One region of the Porphyromonas pogonae genome, then DNA from elsewhere that is predicted to be linked to it. Evidence: riboswitches for the same ligand, from Rfam matches in the RefSeq annotation. Region 1 holds a riboswitch; each other region holds the start of a gene.
The links. A riboswitch is a leader RNA that binds a small molecule or an ion and turns the genes downstream of it on or off. The one in region 1 is predicted to bind cobalamin.
Positions count from the first base shown of each region.

Region 1 (5,175 bases):
TGACGAGAGGTACACGGCGTAGCATTTCGAGTAAGCTTGAGGTGCGACTTCGAGGATCTTCTTTGATGCTATAAGTAAGCCTGTCTACATCAGAGCTTACCAAGCGCTTCATCGCTGACACGGAGACTTCGTTAAGTTCATGAGCATCTTCATCGAGTAAGATATCCTTCAGTTTGTATTTATTACTTTGTGCAGGAAATGTAAACTCATGCATATAGTTTTTGAAGCCTACGGAAGTAACGAGTATCCTATACTTGGGAGCTTCAGGCAAGGCTATATGGAACCGCCCTTTACTATCAGCAACCTGATTATATGTTAGAGAATCTTTCGTACCCAAAGGGCTGATACGCACGGTAGCAAATGAAGCCGGAGCATGTGTAATCTTCTCCGTGATATCGCCGTAAACTTGTCTGCTTAGCTCTACTTTCTGCGCACTCGTCATACTATACAAGCATGGTAAAGCCATAGCGAATAATAAGATTTTTCTCATGGACTATATAACTTTGTGATATTGTACCTCAACATTTAAAGAATTGCACCGCTACAATTCCCGGCACCGCTAACTATATATGCTTATTATTATTGCCGCGTCAAATATACAATAAATAATCAATAATACTAATTAATCTGATCATTATAATACCCTTGCACCGTATAGGAGCGCAAAATGTATTTTTGACAAATAAACAGGCCATCACCACTGTACGAATTAATCCGTTTGACTATCTTTGTCAGTCAATTCAGACGGCGGCAACTTAAAGTATATATATGACATTTTTAGAGAACCTCGATTGGTCAAAGCTTGTACAAATATTGAATTACGACAGCCAATCGCCTATGCTTTTTTCAAGCGGATTATTTTTCGCACTTTTTATCCTGTTTTTCCCCATTTACATCCTCATGCGCCGGTGTAAATCACTGCGCATCATTTATGTTACCCTATTTTCCCTCTACTTCTATTTCAAGAGTAGCGGTGTTTTTGTATTACTACTTATCCTCGCTGCTACAAGTGACTTCATTATAGGAAAAACTATGAGCCGCACTGAAAGCAAGCGTCGGATGAAAGCGCTTGCCACCTTGAGTGTCTTTATCAATTTGGGGATATTATCTTATTTCAAATATTTCAATTACCTTGCTGACGTAGGTATCGACCTTCTGCATCATATGGGTGTATGGTTCCTCATTCCCCAGCTTGAGAGTATCCCCCCCGTTCATGCCGATATTTTCCTGCCGGTGGGCATCTCATTCTACACTTTCCAGACCATGAGTTATATCATCGATATATACAGAGGTCGTATCAAACCGCTCAATCGTTGGATCGATTATCTCTTCTACGTATCATTCTTTCCGCAATTAGTGGCAGGTCCTATAGTGCGGGCTCATGATTTTATCCCTCAGATATACCAGAAACCACGCCTCACACGCAATGAGTTCGGCGAGGCTCTATACCTCATTATCATAGGACTTCTGAAAAAAGCTGTTATCTCTGATTACATCAGCCTTAACTTTGTAGACCGCATCTTCGATGCTCCTAATCTCTACACCGGACTTGAAAACCTGCTGGGGGTTTATGGTTACTCACTACAGATATACTGCGATTTTTCGGGATATTCTGATATGGCTATCGGTATCGCTTTACTTATGGGATTCAGGTTCAATATCAACTTCGACCTTCCTTACCAATCAGCAACGATAACGGAATTTTGGCGCAGGTGGCACATCTCGCTATCATCATGGCTCAAAGATTATCTCTACATCTCACTCGGCGGTAATCGCAAAGGGCGTATCCGCACTTACATCAACCTCATCATCACCATGCTACTCGGCGGGCTTTGGCACGGTGCAGCCACACGGTTTATCATCTGGGGTGGTCTTCACGGAGTGGGGCTTGCCGTACACAAGTTCTTCCTCTCACACTTCAAAGCATTCAAGAAGACGGGGGCTGAGATGTCTCCGCTGAGGCGTTTTATCGGTGTTATGATTACCTTCCACCTCGTAGCTTTCGGCTGGATATACTTCAGAGCGTCCTCCATGGATGTTGCAGCAAACATACTGCATCAAATATTCTACAATTTCCATGGAGAGATATTGCCTCAGTTTATATCAGGTTATCAGGGCGTATTTATCCTCATGCTGATAGGCTACGTGCTGCATTTCCTTCCCAAAAGATTTCACAACGGAGCACGTGGTATCATATCCAACTCTCCCTTTGTATTGCAATGCCTCTACCTCATGGTGGCGATATTCATTGTTTACCAAATGAAGAGTAGCGGCGTGCAACCCTTTATCTATTTCCAATTCTAATGCCGTAGGGTATCGGCTTAGTATAACCTCACCTCACATATCGCCATCCCCGACATCGTTAAGCGCTACAAAGCAGCCTTAATATCGATGTCGGGGATGGCTCGTTTTATGGTAATATCTCCGTGCAAATGCTATTTTCAAACAAACTGGACTTGAAAATTGGAGCACAATAAAAACCTATCATATAATTATTTATTGTACTTTTGCACTGTTTGGTAATGATGAGTCCATTCGGGATTCGTTGTTCAAGGGAATCCGGTTAGATACCGGAGCAGTGCCCGCTACTGTAATGCGCTTGCTTGCATCATCACGCAATCAAGGGGAGAATCTCTACAAGCCACTGTCCGCAAAACCACGGATGGGAAGGCTCTTCCGCAAAACGCTGAGTCAGGAGACCTGCCAAACCATTATGAGATATATAGAGTCGTCTCGGGACAAGACGATCAATAAAAACAAGTTTAACTCTATCATTTTTACATGGTACAAAAATTACTCTGTACACTCTGTGTGAGTGCAAGTCTTGCTTCTGCAGTTTTTGCTCAGAATGCAGAAGTGAAACATCATGCCAAGAAAGGCGACACTGATGAGGTTATCAACCTAAACACGGTGGTAGTCACGGGTACAGGCACCAAGCATTTTCTGAAAAACACACCCTCACCCGTGAAAGTATTGGGAGCTTTGGACATCAAAAGGGCAGGCATCACCAGCTTTCAGGAAGCCCTCACTATGCTCGATCCCTCCCTGTCTTTTTCCAACAACAGCATGGGATCATACCTCACGCTCAATGGTCTCAGCAATAAGTATGTGCTCATCCTTATTGACGGCAAGAAGCTCACAGGCGATACTGCCGGCAACATAGACCTCTCACGCATCAACGTAAGCAACATACGTAAGATAGAGATACTCAAGGGTGCGGGATCAGCTCTGTACGGATCTGATGCCATAGGTGGTGTGATCAATATCATCACCAACGAGCCCTCCAACCTCATTTCAGTTACATCCAACAGTAAAATAGAGACTCACAAGCAGTTTACCCAACAGCTCAATGCCGACATCACCACTGAAAAGATAGGATCGTACACCTCATTTACCCACGAACAATCCGAAGGTTGGCAACTTAGCGATGTTGATATCGACGGTAAGCCTACACCGTTCATGGCATCGGGTGGCAGCAGAAACAATATCTTCAACCAGAAGTTTACCTTCACGCCTATCAAACCCTTATCATTCTATTTGAGCGGTGGACTCTTCGATCGCACCGATGTACACGAGGGCTACCCCTACTCTATGGATTATGCAGGGCACAACATCGACTTCGGCAGCAAATATTACTGGGGACACGAGCAGTACATCTCGCTTGATATACACTCGGACAATTACAAAAGCGAGAAAACTTATCGCGAAGAGAATAAGAAAGCAAAAATCAATCCCGGGGACGTATCTCTGACCAAGAAACAACGCTATTTCTCGGGGAATCTCAAAGGAACATTCAAAACTTGGGATTGGGGACAAGCTATCTTGGGTGCAGAGTATATCCGTGAGAATCTCGAAAGACCGGATGCCAACCTCGACAAAGGAGTGTACACCATAGCGCTGTACGGGCAAGAAGAAGTATCCTTTGCCGACAAATTCAAAGCTGTATTGGGAGCACGAGCTGTGAAGCACGAGACAGCCGGATCATCATTCACACCCAAGGCCTTACTCATGTACTCTCCCGGGAAATTTAATTTCCGCGCCCAGTACTCTATAGGGTTCAGAGCTCCGGGACTCGAAGAACTGAATTATTTCCTGATCAAAGGCTCTACTTTGGTAATAGGCAATGAGAACCTCAAGCCGGAGAAAAGCAACTATGGTTCACTCAACGCAGAGTATGCCGGCAATAGCTTCAACTTCAGTGTCACGGGATACATCAATCACGTCAAAGACATGATAGCAGGAACTACCCAAATGTTGAAAAACATGACTGCAGACGAACAAAAAGCGATCAAAGAGAGAGTGGCGAAGGAATTTGGCGATGCTGCACTCAAAGCAGTAAAGAATGTGAAGCAATATGGCAACCTCGACCAAGCGTTGATCAAGGGTTTTGAAACAAACGCCTCTTATTTCTTCAACTTCGGGCTCACTTTATCCGCCAACTACTCCTATGTAAGTGCCAAAGGCAAGTCCTATGATACTAAGGCTAAAGAGTACTTGTGGACACCTCTCGAGAGAAGCATCCGCCACACCGGTACTTTCAATGCCAACTATACACACTCATGGGATCACTACAAGCTCAATGTTAATCTGTTGGGGCGTGTACAAAGCAAAAGATACTATGTATTGAGAGATGAAGACCGCTCTGCTCCGGGATTCGGGTTGTGGAACTTCGTTACCCGCCATACATTCTCAGGGTTCAAGGGTTTTATCTTAGAGCCTTCGGTAGGTGTCAATAATATACTCAATTACAAGGACGACCGCCCTTACGGTACCAACTATGCTACCATCAATCCGGGACGTACTTATTTCGCAAGCCTATTAGTGAAGTTCAGATACTAACGACCTGATTATAAGAATAGGGGGAGATTGCTACACAAATAGGCAATCTCCCCTTTACTTTTTATACGCCACTGCGGAGAGCTGTAAGATGCATCAATCTGCGATCAACTCGGTCATGGTTGCTTGAGTGTAAGAGACAAGCCTGTCAGGATCGATTCTCAACTGCAATCCCCTCACACCTGCGCTCACATAGATTTCGTCGAAATCCATACAAGTAGGATGTATGTAAGTAGGAAAGACCTTTTTCATCCCTATAGGGCAGCATCCTCCACGTATATATCCCGTTACGGCAAGCAGATCTTTCTGGGCTATCATCTCAGCCTTTTTGTTACCCGA
Region 1 covers NZ_CP143258.1:1,027,164-1,032,338, reverse strand. Annotated here, with positions in the region: gene VYJ22_RS03915 (TonB-dependent receptor domain-containing protein) at 1-490, opposite strand, end outside; gene VYJ22_RS03910 (MBOAT family O-acyltransferase) at 769-2,304, shown strand; cobalamin riboswitch at 2,501-2,722, shown strand; gene VYJ22_RS03905 (TonB-dependent receptor plug domain-containing protein) at 2,782-4,839, shown strand; gene ybaK (Cys-tRNA(Pro) deacylase) at 4,933-5,175, opposite strand, start outside.

Region 2 (5,175 bases), 550 kb from region 1:
CATTAAGTCCGGTAAAGTATTTGCCGTATTGGATACGGTGGATATTCCCGAGCCTAAGATTCGCAAAGACGTATTGGCAAAAGCTTCGGTGAAGGCAATGGATCTCCTTTCTGCTAACAAAAAGGGATTTTTCCTGATGGTGGAAGGCTCACAAATCGATGATTACGGACACTCCAATGACTTGGACATGCTCATGCAGGAGATGGCAGACTTTGATCGTACCATAGGAGCTGTGATGAAATGGGCTGAAAAGAATGGCGAAACGCTCGTAGTCGTTACAGCTGACCACGAAACGGGAGGGCTTACGCTCGTAGGTGGTGATTTGCAGAAGGGAGAGATAAAAGGTAAATTCTCTACAGGTGGGCATAGCGGTGTCATGGTTCCTGTATATGTTTATGGCCCCGGTGCGGAGGAGTTTTCCGGTATCTATGAAAACACTGCTCTTTTCGACAAAATAAAGAAAGTCCTAAACCTGTAAAGCATGACACAGAGGTCTATTACATGGCGGGTTGTAATTGCTGTATGGGCTATGCTCTTGGGCGTATCGGAGATATGTACGGCTCAGGAAACTAAAGCTACTAAATACAACTTGCCTTACAAAAACACATATGTCAAGGAGCCTCTGGTCACGGACAATGTGTATCGTACGCTACCCGCGCACAAAACACCCGTACCGTCTTTTGCCCAAGCCAAAAATATCTTACCCGAACCTATCTGGGATGGGTATCCTGATGAACTAGCAATGTACTGGAAAGCATGGGAGTTTGCCGTCAGAAACCTCAAACATCCGTTACAGGGATCAGGGTTTGTCTCTACGTACTTCGATACAGCGTACAATGGCAATATCTTCATGTGGGATTCCTGCTTTATTCTCATGTTTGCCCGTTATGGCACTCGTTTATTTCCTTTCCAGCAGACGCTCGACAACTTTTACGCCAAACAACACCCTGACGGCTTCATCTGTCGTGAGATCAAAGCTGATGGTGCCGACTGTTTCGAGCGTTATGATCCTGTAAGCACAGGTCCCAATCTTCTGCCTTGGTGTGAGATGGTGTATTACAAGCAGTTTGGCGACACCGAGCGTTTGCACAAAGTGTTTCCCGTACTATGTGCCTATTATAAATGGCTCAAACTCAACCGTACTTGGCGCAACGGTACTTATTGGTCCAGTGGCTGGGGTACCGGTATGGACAATATGCCCAGAGTGTCTCCGGAATACAATATGATATTCAGCCATGGTCACATGATCTGGTTGGATACCAATCTACAGCAACTTTTTATTGCCAATCTCTTGCTTGAGATGGGGCTTTATCTCGAGCGTTGGCAAGAGATTGAGGACTTTGAAGACGATGCCAAGTTGCTCAAAAACTATATCAGCACCAACTTATGGGATGAGAAGAGCGGCTTCTTATATGATCAATATGCCGATGGCAAACTCAATTACACCAAAGGCATCGGTGCATACTGGGCTTTATATTCCGATGTGCTCGACTCGGCAAAGCTCGATAGGCTCACAGCAGAGTTGGACAACCCGAATACCTTTAACCGTAAATATAGGGTACCCTCGCTCAGTGCAGACAATCCTAAGTACCGTGACAATGGTCGTTACTGGCAAGGGGGGATCTGGCCGGGTACCAACTATATGGTGATCAACGGGCTTTACAACAAAGGATATAAAAAACAAGCTCTCGAAATAGCACGCAATCATTATAGCCAAGTACTCGATGTTTATCGTCGTACCCATACCTTTTGGGAGTATTACGCTCCCGAAAAGGCTGAGCCCGGCTTCATGGCGCGTAAGGATTTTATAGGTTGGACAGGACTGCCGCCTATTTCCATTCTCATAGAATACATGCTGGGGATCAAAGGTGATTATATCAATAATACCATTACATGGGATCTCAACGAAACGGTAAGGCACGGTATCAAGCGATATCCCTTCGGACCCACAGGCTCTATCGATTTGATTGCATCGGCTCGCACAAGTGCAGCCTCGAAACCACAACTTTCCATCAAAACCAATAAAGCGTTCAAGTTAGTTGTCAACTATGGCGATCGCACAGAAACCATAGCGGTTACCCCTGATCGCACCAATTACTAACCTACAAAGCAGTGAGGGGACCCCACACAAGGGAACCCCTCTCTGCTCTTCATGAATTTCAGGGTAGTGTACCGCTATTTCAGGATGTATTCAATCTCTTGCATCAGGGTGTAGCATCATATTCTAACTGATAAAAACACAACAAATACTCACTACACATGCCTGGTTATAAACTGTTGCTATTGGATCTCAAAGAGGATTTGCCGTTGGCATTGATGCAAAACAAACGAAAATCTGACTTGGCAGTCTTCAATTCAGCTGTTTTTATAACAACTGAGCGGATGTTTAGTCTGACAAAAATCAGAATTTTGAAATCGTCATATTGATGCAAATGTGGCTTAATATGTTTCAAAATGATGTAAATGTACTGTTGGGTTTGGCTTTTTGAAAGATTGGGTGGCGCAGTGACTTTTGTATAATTGAGCCTCTTGAGGTGTAGAGGTAGATCGCAGTCGTTGTTTAACTGAGATAAAGTTGTATTTTAACTAAAACACAAAAGTATTTTAACTAAAACATTTCGGTGTCATAACTAAAACAGGAGAGTCCTTTAGTTAAATTAGCGAGACATTTTAATTAAAATACGGGTGCATTTTGAGCTTTCCTACAGAAAAAGCCGTAAAGAGGTGCAGGTGTCCTCTATACGGCTTTGTTGTGATGGTCAAGTGTAGTTGGCTACATTTTGACAATTTGATATTTTATCTTTTCTATTGCATTTTGACAAAGTGTAAGCTTCGTGGAGTGCATACCGCTGCCAGCAAGTCACTGAGCGAGCGTTTTGCTGTATTCGTGGGGTATAGGTGATGTTTCGGAGTATTCATACGTGTGGGATAAAAAGTAATTGTCATCAAGACAAAGATACAACATCGTACCCCCCTTTGTCAAGAGGTGTAACCCTATTTTTTTACTTTTATCCTGAAGAGATGTGAACTTACGGTGCCCTCATTTGGTACCCGATTTGCTCTGCCCTGCAGCTACGGTGCGGTAGCCTATATTATCTTTCTTTTAGTCTCATGTAAAGTGATAATCCTAACCAGATGTGTTGCCACAGGAGTGGTGATGCTTTTCTTTAGTGGCTCTCAGGGCTAATGATTATTGGGTTGTACGAAGAGTCACAATTTAAATTTTTATATCTTTGCTTAGCTGAATCGGATGCGTATAACTTTATTTAATGTAGGCTTTTATTGTATTCGTATTAGAGCAAAGCTAGCGACAGGTGGTCGCAACTAACAGGACATTCGGTTCAAAGATATTCTTTGCATGGAATATCGATTGATTAAAAGGGAATTTGGTGTAATCCCAAAGCTATCCCCGTAGCCGTAAAGTCGTATATGTCATAGTATAATGTCACTGCCACAAGCGGGAAGGCACTATGATTTAGACTGAGTCGGAAGACCTGCCGAAGTATCATTACCGATAATATAGACGAATGTTTGATATCACCTATATGTCTTATCGGGTTGTGGGAGTCCTTTTGTTTTAAGTTCTTTCGGGTTGAAAAGAATTTTATACAACAGTCAGTGTATGTACTGCTCCTCCCGCTATGAGGTCAGAGCTTCCTTTCCTTGTATTTTTCTTGGCGATCCGTATATAATAAATATCAAAAAAATCGCCTTGATGAAAAAAAACATCTGCTTTTTTTACTCGATCTTGCTGGTACTTCTGTTTTATTCTTGTAATGGAAATCGTAGCAAAAACACACAAGCGATAGATAGTGTATCTATTGATTATGCCGACTTTTCGTATCCTGTCCAATTCAAATATGCCAAAGGTATTGAGGTGAAAAATCATGATCACTACAAAGAGGTCATGGTATTTAGCCCTGACACTCCTGATACTATGGCTACCTATATATTGTATCCGCGGGGTGAGAAACGTCCTCAACTATCATGTCGCAATTGCTATTTCATACCTGTTCCCCTGAAAAATATTGCCTGCTTATCTACTACTCAAGTGGGAGTATTACCATTGCTGGGCAAGGTGGATAAGCTTGTAGGTTGCTCCAATATAAAAAATATCTGTAATCCGGAGGTGCGTAAACGCATCAGTGAGGGTAAAGTGCAAGAGATAGCCCGGGGTATGGCTAAGAATATAGAGCAGATAGCCGCTTTGCACCCTGAGGTGGTGCTACAGGATTTGTCCAGAATGTCCGACAAGGACGAGGAGCTCATAAGCTCCGGTATCAATACCGTACTCTACAATGAGTGGAAAGAACGTAATCTCCTGGGGCGTGCGGAATGGATGAAGCTTACTGCCATGCTCCTGGGCTGTAATGCCAAAGCCGACAAATTATTCTCCAAAATAGAGGAAGACTACCTCAAAGCAAAAGAGCTGGTGGCGCAACAAACCGATACTATCCCCATCATGTATGGTCTGGACTATAAAGGCACGTGGTATCTGCCGGGTGAGTTTAGCTATCCCACCTCTATGTTTAGAGATGCAGGGGTTAAGTTTGACTATGCCGAGGGCAAAGTGAGTAGCCAGCCCTGTAGTTTCGAGCGCATCTTTAGCCGTCACCGCCATGCAAAGATATGGATATGTATGATGACTGGTAAGATTTTTACCATGGCTGACTTCTTGGCGCTCAACGACCGGTACAAGCATTTTGATGCTGCGGCCAACGGCATGGTGTTTATAGACCGCAAGCGAGTCAATGAGAATGGCGGCAATGACTTTTGGGAGAGTGGTCTCTACCGACCGGATTTACTGCTCAAAGATATTATCAAGATAACACGTCCGCAGTTACTGCCTGACTATGAAACAACTTATTGGATGCAGCTTAAGAAATGATGAAGAGAACTAACATCGCTTTTGTGGCAGCGGCATTGCTTACGCTACTCTGCTTTTTCCTTGATTTGATATGGGGTAGTTTGGATATATCCATGTCCGATGCAATAAACGCCTTGTTCAATACCTCCGCTATGGATACTACGGATTATGTAATACGCAACTTCCGCCTACCCAAAGCGCTTACCGCTCTTTTTGCAGGAGCCGGTATATCTATAGCGGGATTACAGATGCAGAACCTATTTCGCAATCCGCTGGCAGATACATCTATCTTGGGGATCAATAGCGGA
Region 2 covers NZ_CP143258.1:480,523-485,697, forward strand. Annotated here, with positions in the region: gene VYJ22_RS01945 (alkaline phosphatase) at 1-478, shown strand, start outside; gene VYJ22_RS01950 (MGH1-like glycoside hydrolase domain-containing protein) at 530-2,101, shown strand; cobalamin riboswitch at 3,321-3,516, shown strand; gene VYJ22_RS01955 (ABC transporter substrate-binding protein) at 3,716-4,888, shown strand; partial or broken gene VYJ22_RS01960 (FecCD family ABC transporter permease) at 4,888-5,175, shown strand, end outside.
Region 2: linked by a shared signal. The riboswitch ahead of VYJ22_RS01955 (ABC transporter substrate-binding protein) and the one ahead of VYJ22_RS03905 (TonB-dependent receptor plug domain-containing protein) in region 1 are both predicted to bind cobalamin.

Region 3 (5,175 bases), 620 kb from region 1:
TCTCACCCATTTTCTCGAAACGATATTCCGGACCCTTCTCGGCAATATTTTGGAATACATCTATAATAATCTGCCATGCGGCTTCACTGAATATTCTGGTATATGGGTTAGCTTTGGGCGAAACGTACGACTCTATAGCGTGGATCAAAGCATCTATGGCGCTGCATGCATAGAACTTGAACGGAAGCCCCTTTAGCAGTCCGGCTATTATCACGGCATCATCGGCAAGGATGGTATCATCGGCAAGGCCCATTTTGGTGTGACGGCTCTTGATCTCTGCAATAGATAGGTTGGTAACCTCGCTACCGGTACCACATGTAGTGGGGATGATAATGAGTTTTTTGTCCTTGACGAGAGGTTTTTTGTGATCGAAAGCATCCAATACATCATCCAAATCTTTCAAGACAAACAGCTTGGAGATGTCTATGACTGTACCGCCACCTACGGCAATAACACGATTGAAGGTCTTGCCTTTGACATCATGTAGGATCTTGTTCATCATCTCATCTGAGGGCTCACCGAGTCCATACTTCTCCTGCATCACAAAAGTACAGGGCAAGTTGCACGCTTTCATAAACGGCTCGTAGATGAACTCGTTTGTGATCACCAAATCCTTTTCATTCAGTTCAAATGTTTTAGCAAAGGATTCGAAACTATCGAACTCGTGAATGACTGTTTTAAGTTTGAATAATTGCATTTTTTTAATGTTTATTGGTTTTGTTTTTGGTCAATAGATTGGAGTCAGCCGAACTTCTTTCGATAAAAGGTTAATAAGTCATCACGGAAATCCGGATGAGCTATGGAAATCAAAGCCTCGGCTCTCTGTCTCAATGTTTTTCCTTTGAGGTGAGCTATGCCGTACTCTGTTACCACATAGTCCACTTCATTGCGTGATGTCGTTACCGCTGCACCATCGGCTATGCGGGTCACGATGCGTGAGGATGCACCTCCACGAGCAGTCGATGGCATAGCCATGATACTCTTACCTCCTTTGGAGAGTGAAGCACCTCTAACGTAATCTACTTGACCGCCTACGCCACTAAACTGACGGTCACCAATACTTTCTGAAACAACTTGTCCCATCAAATCCACCTCGATACAGCTGTTTATGCTTATCATATTATCGTTTTGGGCTATTACTGAGGGGTTGTTTACATAGTCCACCGGATACATCTCCACGTCTGGGTTGTGATCTACAAAGTCATAGAGGGCTTTGCTACCCATGAGGAATGTTGCGAGCATTTTGCCGGGGTGCAGTGTTTTCATCTTGCCGTTTACTACACCGGACTTCACAAGTTCCATTACACCGTCCGAAAACATCTCCGTATGGATACCCAGGTCTTTTTTGTCTTTCAGGAAGAGCAGTACAGCATCGGGTATAGCACCTATACCCAGCTGTAGTGTAGCTCCATTGGGTACGAGGTTGGCACAGTTTTTTCCTATAGCTTGCTCTACATTGCCTATCTTAGCTGCCGGTAGGGTATAGGGGGCATAGTCTGTCTCTACAATGTAGTCCAGGTCGGATACATGGATGAGATTGTCCCCGCCTATATATGGCATCTGTTTGTTCACTTCAGCAATTACGAGAGGAGCGCATTCGGCTGCGGGTTTGGTGTAGTCACAAGAGATACCAAAGCTGCAATAACCGTTTTCGTCAGGCTCTGATACCTGCACCAAGGCTACGTCTATCTTGAGCGTTTTGTTTCTGATCATCGCAGGCACTTCGTGGAAGAATGCCGGGAAGAAATCGGCTCTGTTTTCTTCTATAGCCTTGCGCGAATTGGCACCTACGAAGTTGGTGATGTGTCTGAAGTTAGAAGCTTTTTCGGGGTACATGTATTCACCGTCGCCCAAGCAAAGCATGTGATAGATCTCTACATCTTTGAACTTGTCTGAGCTGTTACACAAGGCTTTGATACAAACCTGCGGAACCCCTGCGGCATGTGATACGGCTACTCTTTGTCCGTTTTGTATGTGTTTGATAGCTTCCTCTGCTGTTGTGATTTTCTGTTGATAGATTTCTTTCCAATTCATAAGACAGGGATATGGTTTATTTAGTATTAGTTTCGTCGTTTTTTTATTGTTCGTGTCGTAATATTCGTTTGGCTTGTTGTATCAAATCATCGCTTACTTCATTGTTTACTCTCACCTCGATATTCTCGTTTTGGAATTCTTCCCGTAGAGCTGCTTGTACCACCCGCTCTACTGTTTCACTGGCAGAGGGGCAGCCATGGCACGAACCTGTGAAACGTACCTTAACCAGATCTCCGCTGATGGAGCATAACTGTAAATCACCGCCGTGCGAGCGTAAGAGAGGACTTACTCTCTCACGCAACACGCGGTTCACACTATACATATTAAACATCTGTTTGGTCATTGATTAAGGTCAACAGGTCTATTTGTCCAATGAAGTGTCAATTTTTGCAATATTTCGAGCAAACTCTTTCTTCGATTCAAGATCTCCCTGACGGGCTATCATGATACGCTGAGCTTGCGGTGATCCGGCACCGTGCATAGATTCCGTTCTGTAACCTACGGCAGCAGTACCCAGAGTGATATTTTCGATCAGGCGTAGTACTCTCATTCTGTTCACTACGTCTTTACCTTTGGCTCCCACAAGATATTTTCTTACGAGTGGTCCTACTTCTTCATTCTTCAAGTCTTGCTCAGAAGGCATAGTCACCATGATACCTCCGGCGATGTCTTCTGCCAAGCGTGCTATTTCATAAGGAAGGCGTGTTACGTTTTGCTTACAAACGTTTGCCAAAAGCAGGTTGATCATATAGTTTCCGGCAGGCATCTGTGAACCCTCAGCAGAGCAAGCGATACCGCAGGCAAAGAGTGTTTCATTGAGGTGGATCATCTCGATGAGTTTATCTTTGATATGGCTGGCTTTGGGTACACCATTGTAGTCTGCCGCAAGAGCTGCAGCACCGATGAGCACATCACCCACTCCCACTTTACAACCACCATAGGATTGTCTGTGATAGCCGGCAAATCTCTCCACCATCATACCTGCATAATCATATTCTTTACACATAAATACGCGCTCATGAGGGATGAATACTCTGTCGAATACGACCAAAGCCTCATGGCCTCCAAACTGTGAGTTGCCAAGGTCAATATCAGCACCCGGCTCCATCTTTCTTGTGTCACATGATTGACGTCCGTAAATCATGGTTATACCCTCGGCATCGCTGGGTATAGCGAAGGATACTGCATAGTCGGCATCGGCCTCCCTCATGGCTATTGTGGGCATGATAAGATGCTCGTGCGAGTTTACTGCTCCCGTTTGGTGGGCTTTGGCTCCTGATACCACGATACCGTCTTCACGTACTTCTACGATATGTACATAGAGATCGGGGTCTTCCTGCTGTGAGGGAGCCAGGCCACGGTCACCTTTGGGGTCGGTCATGGCGCCATCGATAACAAGGTCATTGTCCTGAACGAACTTCATGTAGTCTGTAAACCGCTTGTGATACTCGGTTCCCAGAGCCTGATCCATTTCATAAGTCGTAGAGAATATGGCGTTGAAGGCATCCATACCTACGCAACGCTGGAAACAAGCTGCAGTCTTCTGTCCCAAGAGACGCTGCATCTTTACCTTCTTTACAAGGTCGTCAGTGCCTTGGTGTAAGTGACAAAAGCGATTGATTTTCTTTCCTGTGAGATTGGAAGTTGCCGTCATGAGTTCTTGATATTCCGGTTCTTCGGCCAACTTGTAGGTCATAGCAACGGAGTTCATGGACGGACGAATCATAGGATGATCCACAGGGTTGTCAATCTTTTCTCCCATGAAGTAGACGTTCAGATTCATTTTTCTGAGACTATCTTCGTACTGTTTACTCGTCATCATAATATTACCTCGGTTAAAATGTTATTGTAACGTTTAAGTGTAGTTTTATTAAAAAAAATATTTATATCCGTTCAAGCCTTCTGCAACCACGTCAGTGATACGGTAAGGGTGCACATCACCTCATGGCATTTTATGATGCCATGCATAGAGTGTAACACATCCTCAGAGGTTTGCAAGCACAGATGTACGGGAGTAAGTTATTGCGTACGTGTGGTTACATTCCTTTATTATTAGTATCAACTGGCGGCATTTGCTTAGGGCAAAGCCTTACAAAATTGATTATGAAAAAAAATGTACATAATTCCCGCTCCTAAACCCTGAAGCAAGATATTCGCCCGTCATGGCAGGTCTTCTGACTTTTCCCGAATTTTGCGCCTTCCCGTTGTCTGTAATAAGCCCAACAGTGGCTGTGATTGCAAAATTCCCAAATAAGGAATTACAGCTGAGGGTACAGTTCCGGACTTACACCGGATTCCCTTTTCAATTTCCCGATTGATTATCGGTCCATCACCTATGACGATGTAAATGTAGGGCTAATTAAAGAAATAAATCTTTTTTAAGTGTTAATAAATCATAAAATGACAAATTTCGTTTTTTCATGTTCTTTTTTTGATCATTCTAAAATCCTTTACCTAATAGGCTATGAATAATGTCTTTCATACTTATAGTGTACCACAAATTTCGGCGCAAATTGCTTGTTTTTTTAATATTTTAGGTCATATAATTCTTACACAAATTGAATTATATTTTAGTTTGATAAAATTATATGCCATCATGAGTTGCCTTTTTTTGCAGTCTCTTATGTGGGCCTAAGGTGTATATTATGCTTTTTAGCAGGCCTTGATCATAATTTATTGAGGGTGGAATTGCTTTTTGACATTTTGTCAAAAATAAAGATTGATTATCCATGTTACCGCACGAAGGTAATATGCTGATATGTTCTAAACTAAGTAAATTAAAAAAACGTGTAATGATGATGGAATTTCTCATCTTACAGTTACAGCTTTCTGCTTATTTGTACAAAGTCTAAATAAGAAATTGGTTTTTTAGAGGCATATTGTCTGCTGCACGGCTCCTAAATAAATCCTTGCTCGCGATTGGGGTGTGATAATTAATATTTGAAAGATGTGGGCTTTTTACAAGCCTTTTCTTTACATAGTATGATGGTATTCTTATTTAAGTTACATGTTTTACATATCCTATTATGATGAGCCTGCCACTCTTATATGATAAGTCATTTGTCTTAGTGGACAAGTCGCTCGTCTTTATAGATAGGTCAGTAGTCTTTATAGGATAAGATTTGGATGAGATTTACACAT
Region 3 covers NZ_CP143258.1:403,074-408,248, forward strand. Annotated here, with positions in the region: gene VYJ22_RS01675 (4-hydroxybutyrate dehydrogenase) at 1-697, opposite strand, end outside; gene VYJ22_RS01680 (acetyl-CoA hydrolase/transferase family protein) at 742-2,034, opposite strand; gene VYJ22_RS01685 (NifU family protein) at 2,078-2,377, opposite strand; gene VYJ22_RS01690 (4-hydroxyphenylacetate 3-hydroxylase family protein) at 2,396-3,856, opposite strand; cobalamin riboswitch at 4,183-4,386, opposite strand.
Region 3: linked by a shared signal. The riboswitch ahead of VYJ22_RS01690 (4-hydroxyphenylacetate 3-hydroxylase family protein) and the one ahead of VYJ22_RS03905 (TonB-dependent receptor plug domain-containing protein) in region 1 are both predicted to bind cobalamin.

Region 4 (5,175 bases), 460 kb from region 1:
AGAGGAATGTGGTGTAGAGCCTAGGCGATTGCATGAGCTTGTCTGCCGCCAGGATGTTGATGACACCTTTGCCCTGATCGGTCTGTATAAAGTCCTCGATATTAAGTCCCGGTTCGCCGAAAAATTTGTCTCCGCCTTCGTTTTCGAGCCTAAGCACGTTGCGTTGTATAGCTCCTATGCTGGCCGGCGAGAGGTTGCCGTATTTGTTACTAAAGTCATTGCGATTGGCTCCCACATACTCCAGCATCTTGCTCAGATCTTTCAGATCGATGAGCAAGAGGTCATGGTCGTCGGCAATTTTAAACACAATGGAGAGTACTGCCGACTGAGTGTCGTTGAGCATCAGTAGTCTTTCGAGCAGCAAAGGCCCCATCTCCGTCACAGTGGTGCGTATGGGGTGCCCCGCATTGCCGAAGACATCCCAAAACATGACGGGATGAGGCTTGTAATCAAACCCCTTGGCCTCGAGTTTATACTCCTGCACCCTCCTGTGCACACTGTCCTTGTCCCCTCCCATGATAGATACTCCGGAGAGATCACCTTTCATATCGGCGGCAAACACGGGCACTCCCATCTCGCTGAACGTCTCCGCAAGGGTTTGCAGTGTTACCGTCTTGCCCGTACCGGTAGCACCCGTAATGAGTCCGTGCCTATTTGCCATTTGGGGAAGAAGACATATTTCATGGTCTTTATTGATAGCTATAAAAGCTCTTTGTGTATTATCAAACATAGATATGGCGGCTTAATTGTGGTTATTATTTGCTTAAAAGTACGCCTTTTGATTTAATGAAGCAAAAAAGATGATTAATAACTGCATCAGATAGTTATGTAATTCTTTATAATCTTACCTTTGTGACGAGTTAATAACCTTGCACAACCAATACGATTATGCTTAAATACTTTGAAGAAGCTGACATTGCAGTCACCGTGGTTGACAATCACGGCACCATTATCGAGATGAACCGCCAATCACGTGAAGTAAACGAAAAAGACGGAGTATCTCTTACGGGCTCCAATGTACTGGATTGCCATCACGGCGCCTCGAAAGCCATGCTGGAGTCGATGATGCAAAATGAAACCAAGCATGTTTATACCATAGAGAAAAACGGTAAGAAGAAGCTCATCTATCAAATCCCGTGGTATGAAGACGGCGTGTATATGGGATTCATGGAGCTCTCTATGGTGATACCTTTTGAAATGGAGCACAAGGTACGCACACCTTAGAGTAAAGCTTTGAAGGCTATGTGACTTTGGCATCCTGTATCCTTTTCATTACCCCATCTTGTATATTGCTCTCTTGCCTATTGGGCGATATTACTATCACTGGAAATGACGTGCTGTAGTGCGTAAAATGACTGACCAAACTTCTCAAAAAGAATGGACATATTGCTGAATTAAGTATATAATTGATACCTTTGTGAAAGAATAAAGTAATCACCGTTCACATCCCAAAGGTGTGGCGTGACTCAAGGGAATCCGGTGTAAAACCGGAGCTGTACCTGCAGCTGTGATCTTTATAAACGATAACGTCTTTTTACTATTGGCCACTTTCTCCACAGGAAGAAGGGAAGGTCGATGTTATCGGAAGAGAGCCAGAAGACCTGCTTATATTCTGTTATTAGATATATCACTTACACTTCACAGGTAATGAAGTAGGTGCGCTTAAACTTACCATAGATTTTGTACACTCGACTTTCTTACCTCTAACATTTATTACAACATCTGATGAGCAAGAAATCATTGCCATTGTGGTTATCGTTATTTCTATTGCCATGGCATCTTTGTGGTCAAACGTCTGTAAAAGATACCATTGTTAAGGAGAATTATCATCTGGACTCTGTCGTTGTTACGGGAACGGGCACACTGCACAAGATACATAATGCTCCCGTACAAACAGAGGTAATATCTTCCCGAACATTGAATTCTTATCAGGGGAAAAGTCTGGAAGAAATCCTTTCGGCTATATCTCCTTCATTTGATTTTAATCAGACAGATATGGGTGCGGGGCTACAGATGAATGGTTTGAGTAGTGGTTATGTACTCATTCTGCTCAATGGGCGTAGGTTGCCGCAAACTATGGGAGGACAAGTAGATCTTAATAAAATCAGTCCTTCTTCCATTGAGCGTATTGAGATTGTAAAGGGGGCGGCATCTTCACTTTATGGATCTGATGCTATAGCCGGTGTGATCAATATCATAACCAAGCGTGTTACACACCCTTTTAAATTAGAGAATACGACGCGTTACGGCTCATACAATGATTTACGCCAATTTGATAAGATTGTTTTAAACTCGAAGAGGTGGAGTAGTGAGACTTCATTTACGCTAAAGCGCTCTGATGGTTGGAAAAATACAGACAAAGAGCTTTACAGAAATGTAGTTTATGATAATAGTGTAACCAAGACTGCCAATAAATTCCTGGATTGGAGTATCAGTCAGAGAATAGGATTTATTGCCAATGAAAACCTGAATTTGCATCTCGAAGCCCAATTTTATAAAAAGGATATATACCGCCCCATGGGAAATCCTCAGTATAGTACATTCAATATGGCTTATGTAAGTCAAAGCTATAATATGGGGGGAAGATATGAGTTAGGAAGGAAAAATTATTTGCTTTTTGATGTCAATTACAATTGGGATGAATATTTACATAAATATAAAGCACAGACTCATGAGGAATATGTTGATAGTCAGGGAAGTATTTATCATCCCGTTTTTTATGCGGGAGACCATGAACGCCAAACTTTGCAACAGTCTATGATCGCAAATCTAAAAGGCGTATTCAACATACATAATCATCAAATCACCACAGGCGTAGAGTATAATCAGGATTTTCTCAAAGCTCCTCATAGGTTGCAAGGCGACAAGATACAAGATACATATTCATTTGCATTATTTACACAAGACGAGTGGAATGTTACCAAGGGCTTCAATGTCACTTACGGATTCAGAGTTATAGAGCATGAGCATTTCGGTTTCAGATTTAGCCCCAAAGTTTCGTTGTTGTACAAAGTAATGCCGGGACTAAACTGGAGAGCCACTTATGCCTCAGGGTTCAAGACTCCTACTTTGAAGGAACTGTATTATCGGTATGAAAAGACAATGATGTCTAAACTCGTTCTGTATCTTGGTGATAAAAATCTGAAACCTCAACTCTCAGACTATTTATCTACAGCAATCGACTATAAGCAAGGAGATTTTACAATGTCACTAAATTTATTTTACAATAAGATTCGCCAAATGATAGCTTTGGTGGAAATCCCAACAGAAGCTTATGATCATGTCAACGAAATAGACAGAACTATGATGTACAAAAACCTTGAAAATGCCCATAGTTCAGGACTGGAGATCAATGTGGATTATAATTTTTTGAAGTATTTTAGTATTGGCGGTGGATACAGCTATAATGACGCTTCAGGAAATCTACTGAATGCTGATAATAAAATAGAACATATCAGGATTGATGGAAGTGCCTTTCATCATGCTACCTTAAGAGCTACATGGAACAAGGATATCACTAAAACATATACGATAAAAGCGTCGATTTTCGGACGTATCCAGAGCAAAAGATTTTATAAGTCATATGGTGATGCTCCCGGATACAACTTATGGAGGCTCAATACGGGACATGCATTTAAATTATCAACCCAGAATAAACTTGAACTTAATGTGGGGGTAGATAATATCTTTGATTTCAAAGATACCAGACCTTATGGATATAACTACGGTACCAAAACACCCGGAAGAACATACTACCTCTCTCTCAAATATGAATTCAGACATTGACAAACATTCACATTATTAACTTATAGTATTTATTATTTATGAAAAAGATTTGGATCATTACATTAACTGTTATTTCAAGCCTTTTTTTCTTGTCGTCATGTAGTAAAGATGATGACAAAAAGGAAGACAGACAACCTGTAAAGGTCGTAAAGCAGCATGAAAAAGCTATTCTTTTGGCTACATTTGGCAGTACTTGGGAAGGCCCTCACAAAACATATCAGAATATTCGAGATGCCTATAAAAAAGAATTTCCCGACTATGATATCTATTTCTCTATGACATCAACGAAATGTATTACGCGCTGGGGGGCTAAAACTCATGAATATTTTGCCACTCCTGACCTTTGGCTCAAAGCCATAGGTGAAGCAGGATACAAAGAAGTCAAAGTACAATCATTGCACGTGATACCCGGTGAGGAATTTGGTAAACTTCGTGATTTTTATATCAAGGATTTTATGAATCAATTTCCTAATGTAAAGGTTTATGCTGGTCATCCTTTATTGTGGGATAAAGATGTTGATATCCCTGTTGTGGCAAAAGCCTTGAATGATATATACAAAAGCTTGGTACATAAAGGAGAGGCTGTTGCTTTCATGGGACATGGCAATCCTGATGTAAGGTATGACTTTGGGAATGTTCGTTATCGGGAGATTGAAAAGGAACTAAAAAGTAAGTACAACAAAAATTACTTTGTGGCCACGGTAGATTATGGTGAGATGCTCATCGATTATTTAGTTGACGAAATAAAAAGTTCTGTAAAAGCTGGTACACACGTCAATCTTGTACCACTGATGTCAATAGCCGGTGATCATGCCAACAACGACATGGCCGGTGATGAGGATCCGAAAGAGAAACCTGAAGATCAAAGTTGGAAAGTAATTCTTAAGAAAGCCGGTTTTTCTGTTGATAAGGATAATATTTACATCAAAGGATTAGGCGATTACCCAGAGGTCCTAAAAGTTTGGATCAAACATACTCACGAGGCCGAGGAAATAGAATAAGGTCGGCCCGGACTAAATTTTAGATTATTTAGTCGCCCCTTAAAATCGTGTTTATTTTCTGATATACAGCAAATTGCACTCTTCTATTCTTTGATAAATCTGCAAGTTTTTGTATCTTTGGATGTAGAAACTTGCAGATTTTTTTATGATACGCCCTACTCAAACAGTTCAATCACTGTTCTCTTCGCTGGACGATTTGCTCAACCAGCAACATCCTCTGTATAAACTTTCCCATAAAATCGATTGGAAAAGATTCGAAGAGGCTTTTTCTTCCTTGTATTGCCCTGACAATGGTCGTCCCGGTAAGCCTATTCGTTTAATGTGTGGTCTTTTAATTCTCAAGCATTTGCGCAATATTTCAGATGAATCTGTTGTAGAACAATGGAGT
Region 4 covers NZ_CP143258.1:1,482,469-1,487,643, forward strand. Annotated here, with positions in the region: gene VYJ22_RS05680 (helicase HerA-like domain-containing protein) at 1-730, opposite strand, end outside; gene VYJ22_RS05685 (transcriptional regulator) at 889-1,224, shown strand; cobalamin riboswitch at 1,436-1,623, shown strand; gene VYJ22_RS05690 (TonB-dependent receptor plug domain-containing protein) at 1,726-3,786, shown strand; gene VYJ22_RS05695 (sirohydrochlorin cobaltochelatase) at 3,825-4,787, shown strand; gene VYJ22_RS05700 (IS5 family transposase) at 4,933-5,175, shown strand, end outside.
Region 4: linked by a shared signal. The riboswitch ahead of VYJ22_RS05690 (TonB-dependent receptor plug domain-containing protein) and the one ahead of VYJ22_RS03905 (TonB-dependent receptor plug domain-containing protein) in region 1 are both predicted to bind cobalamin.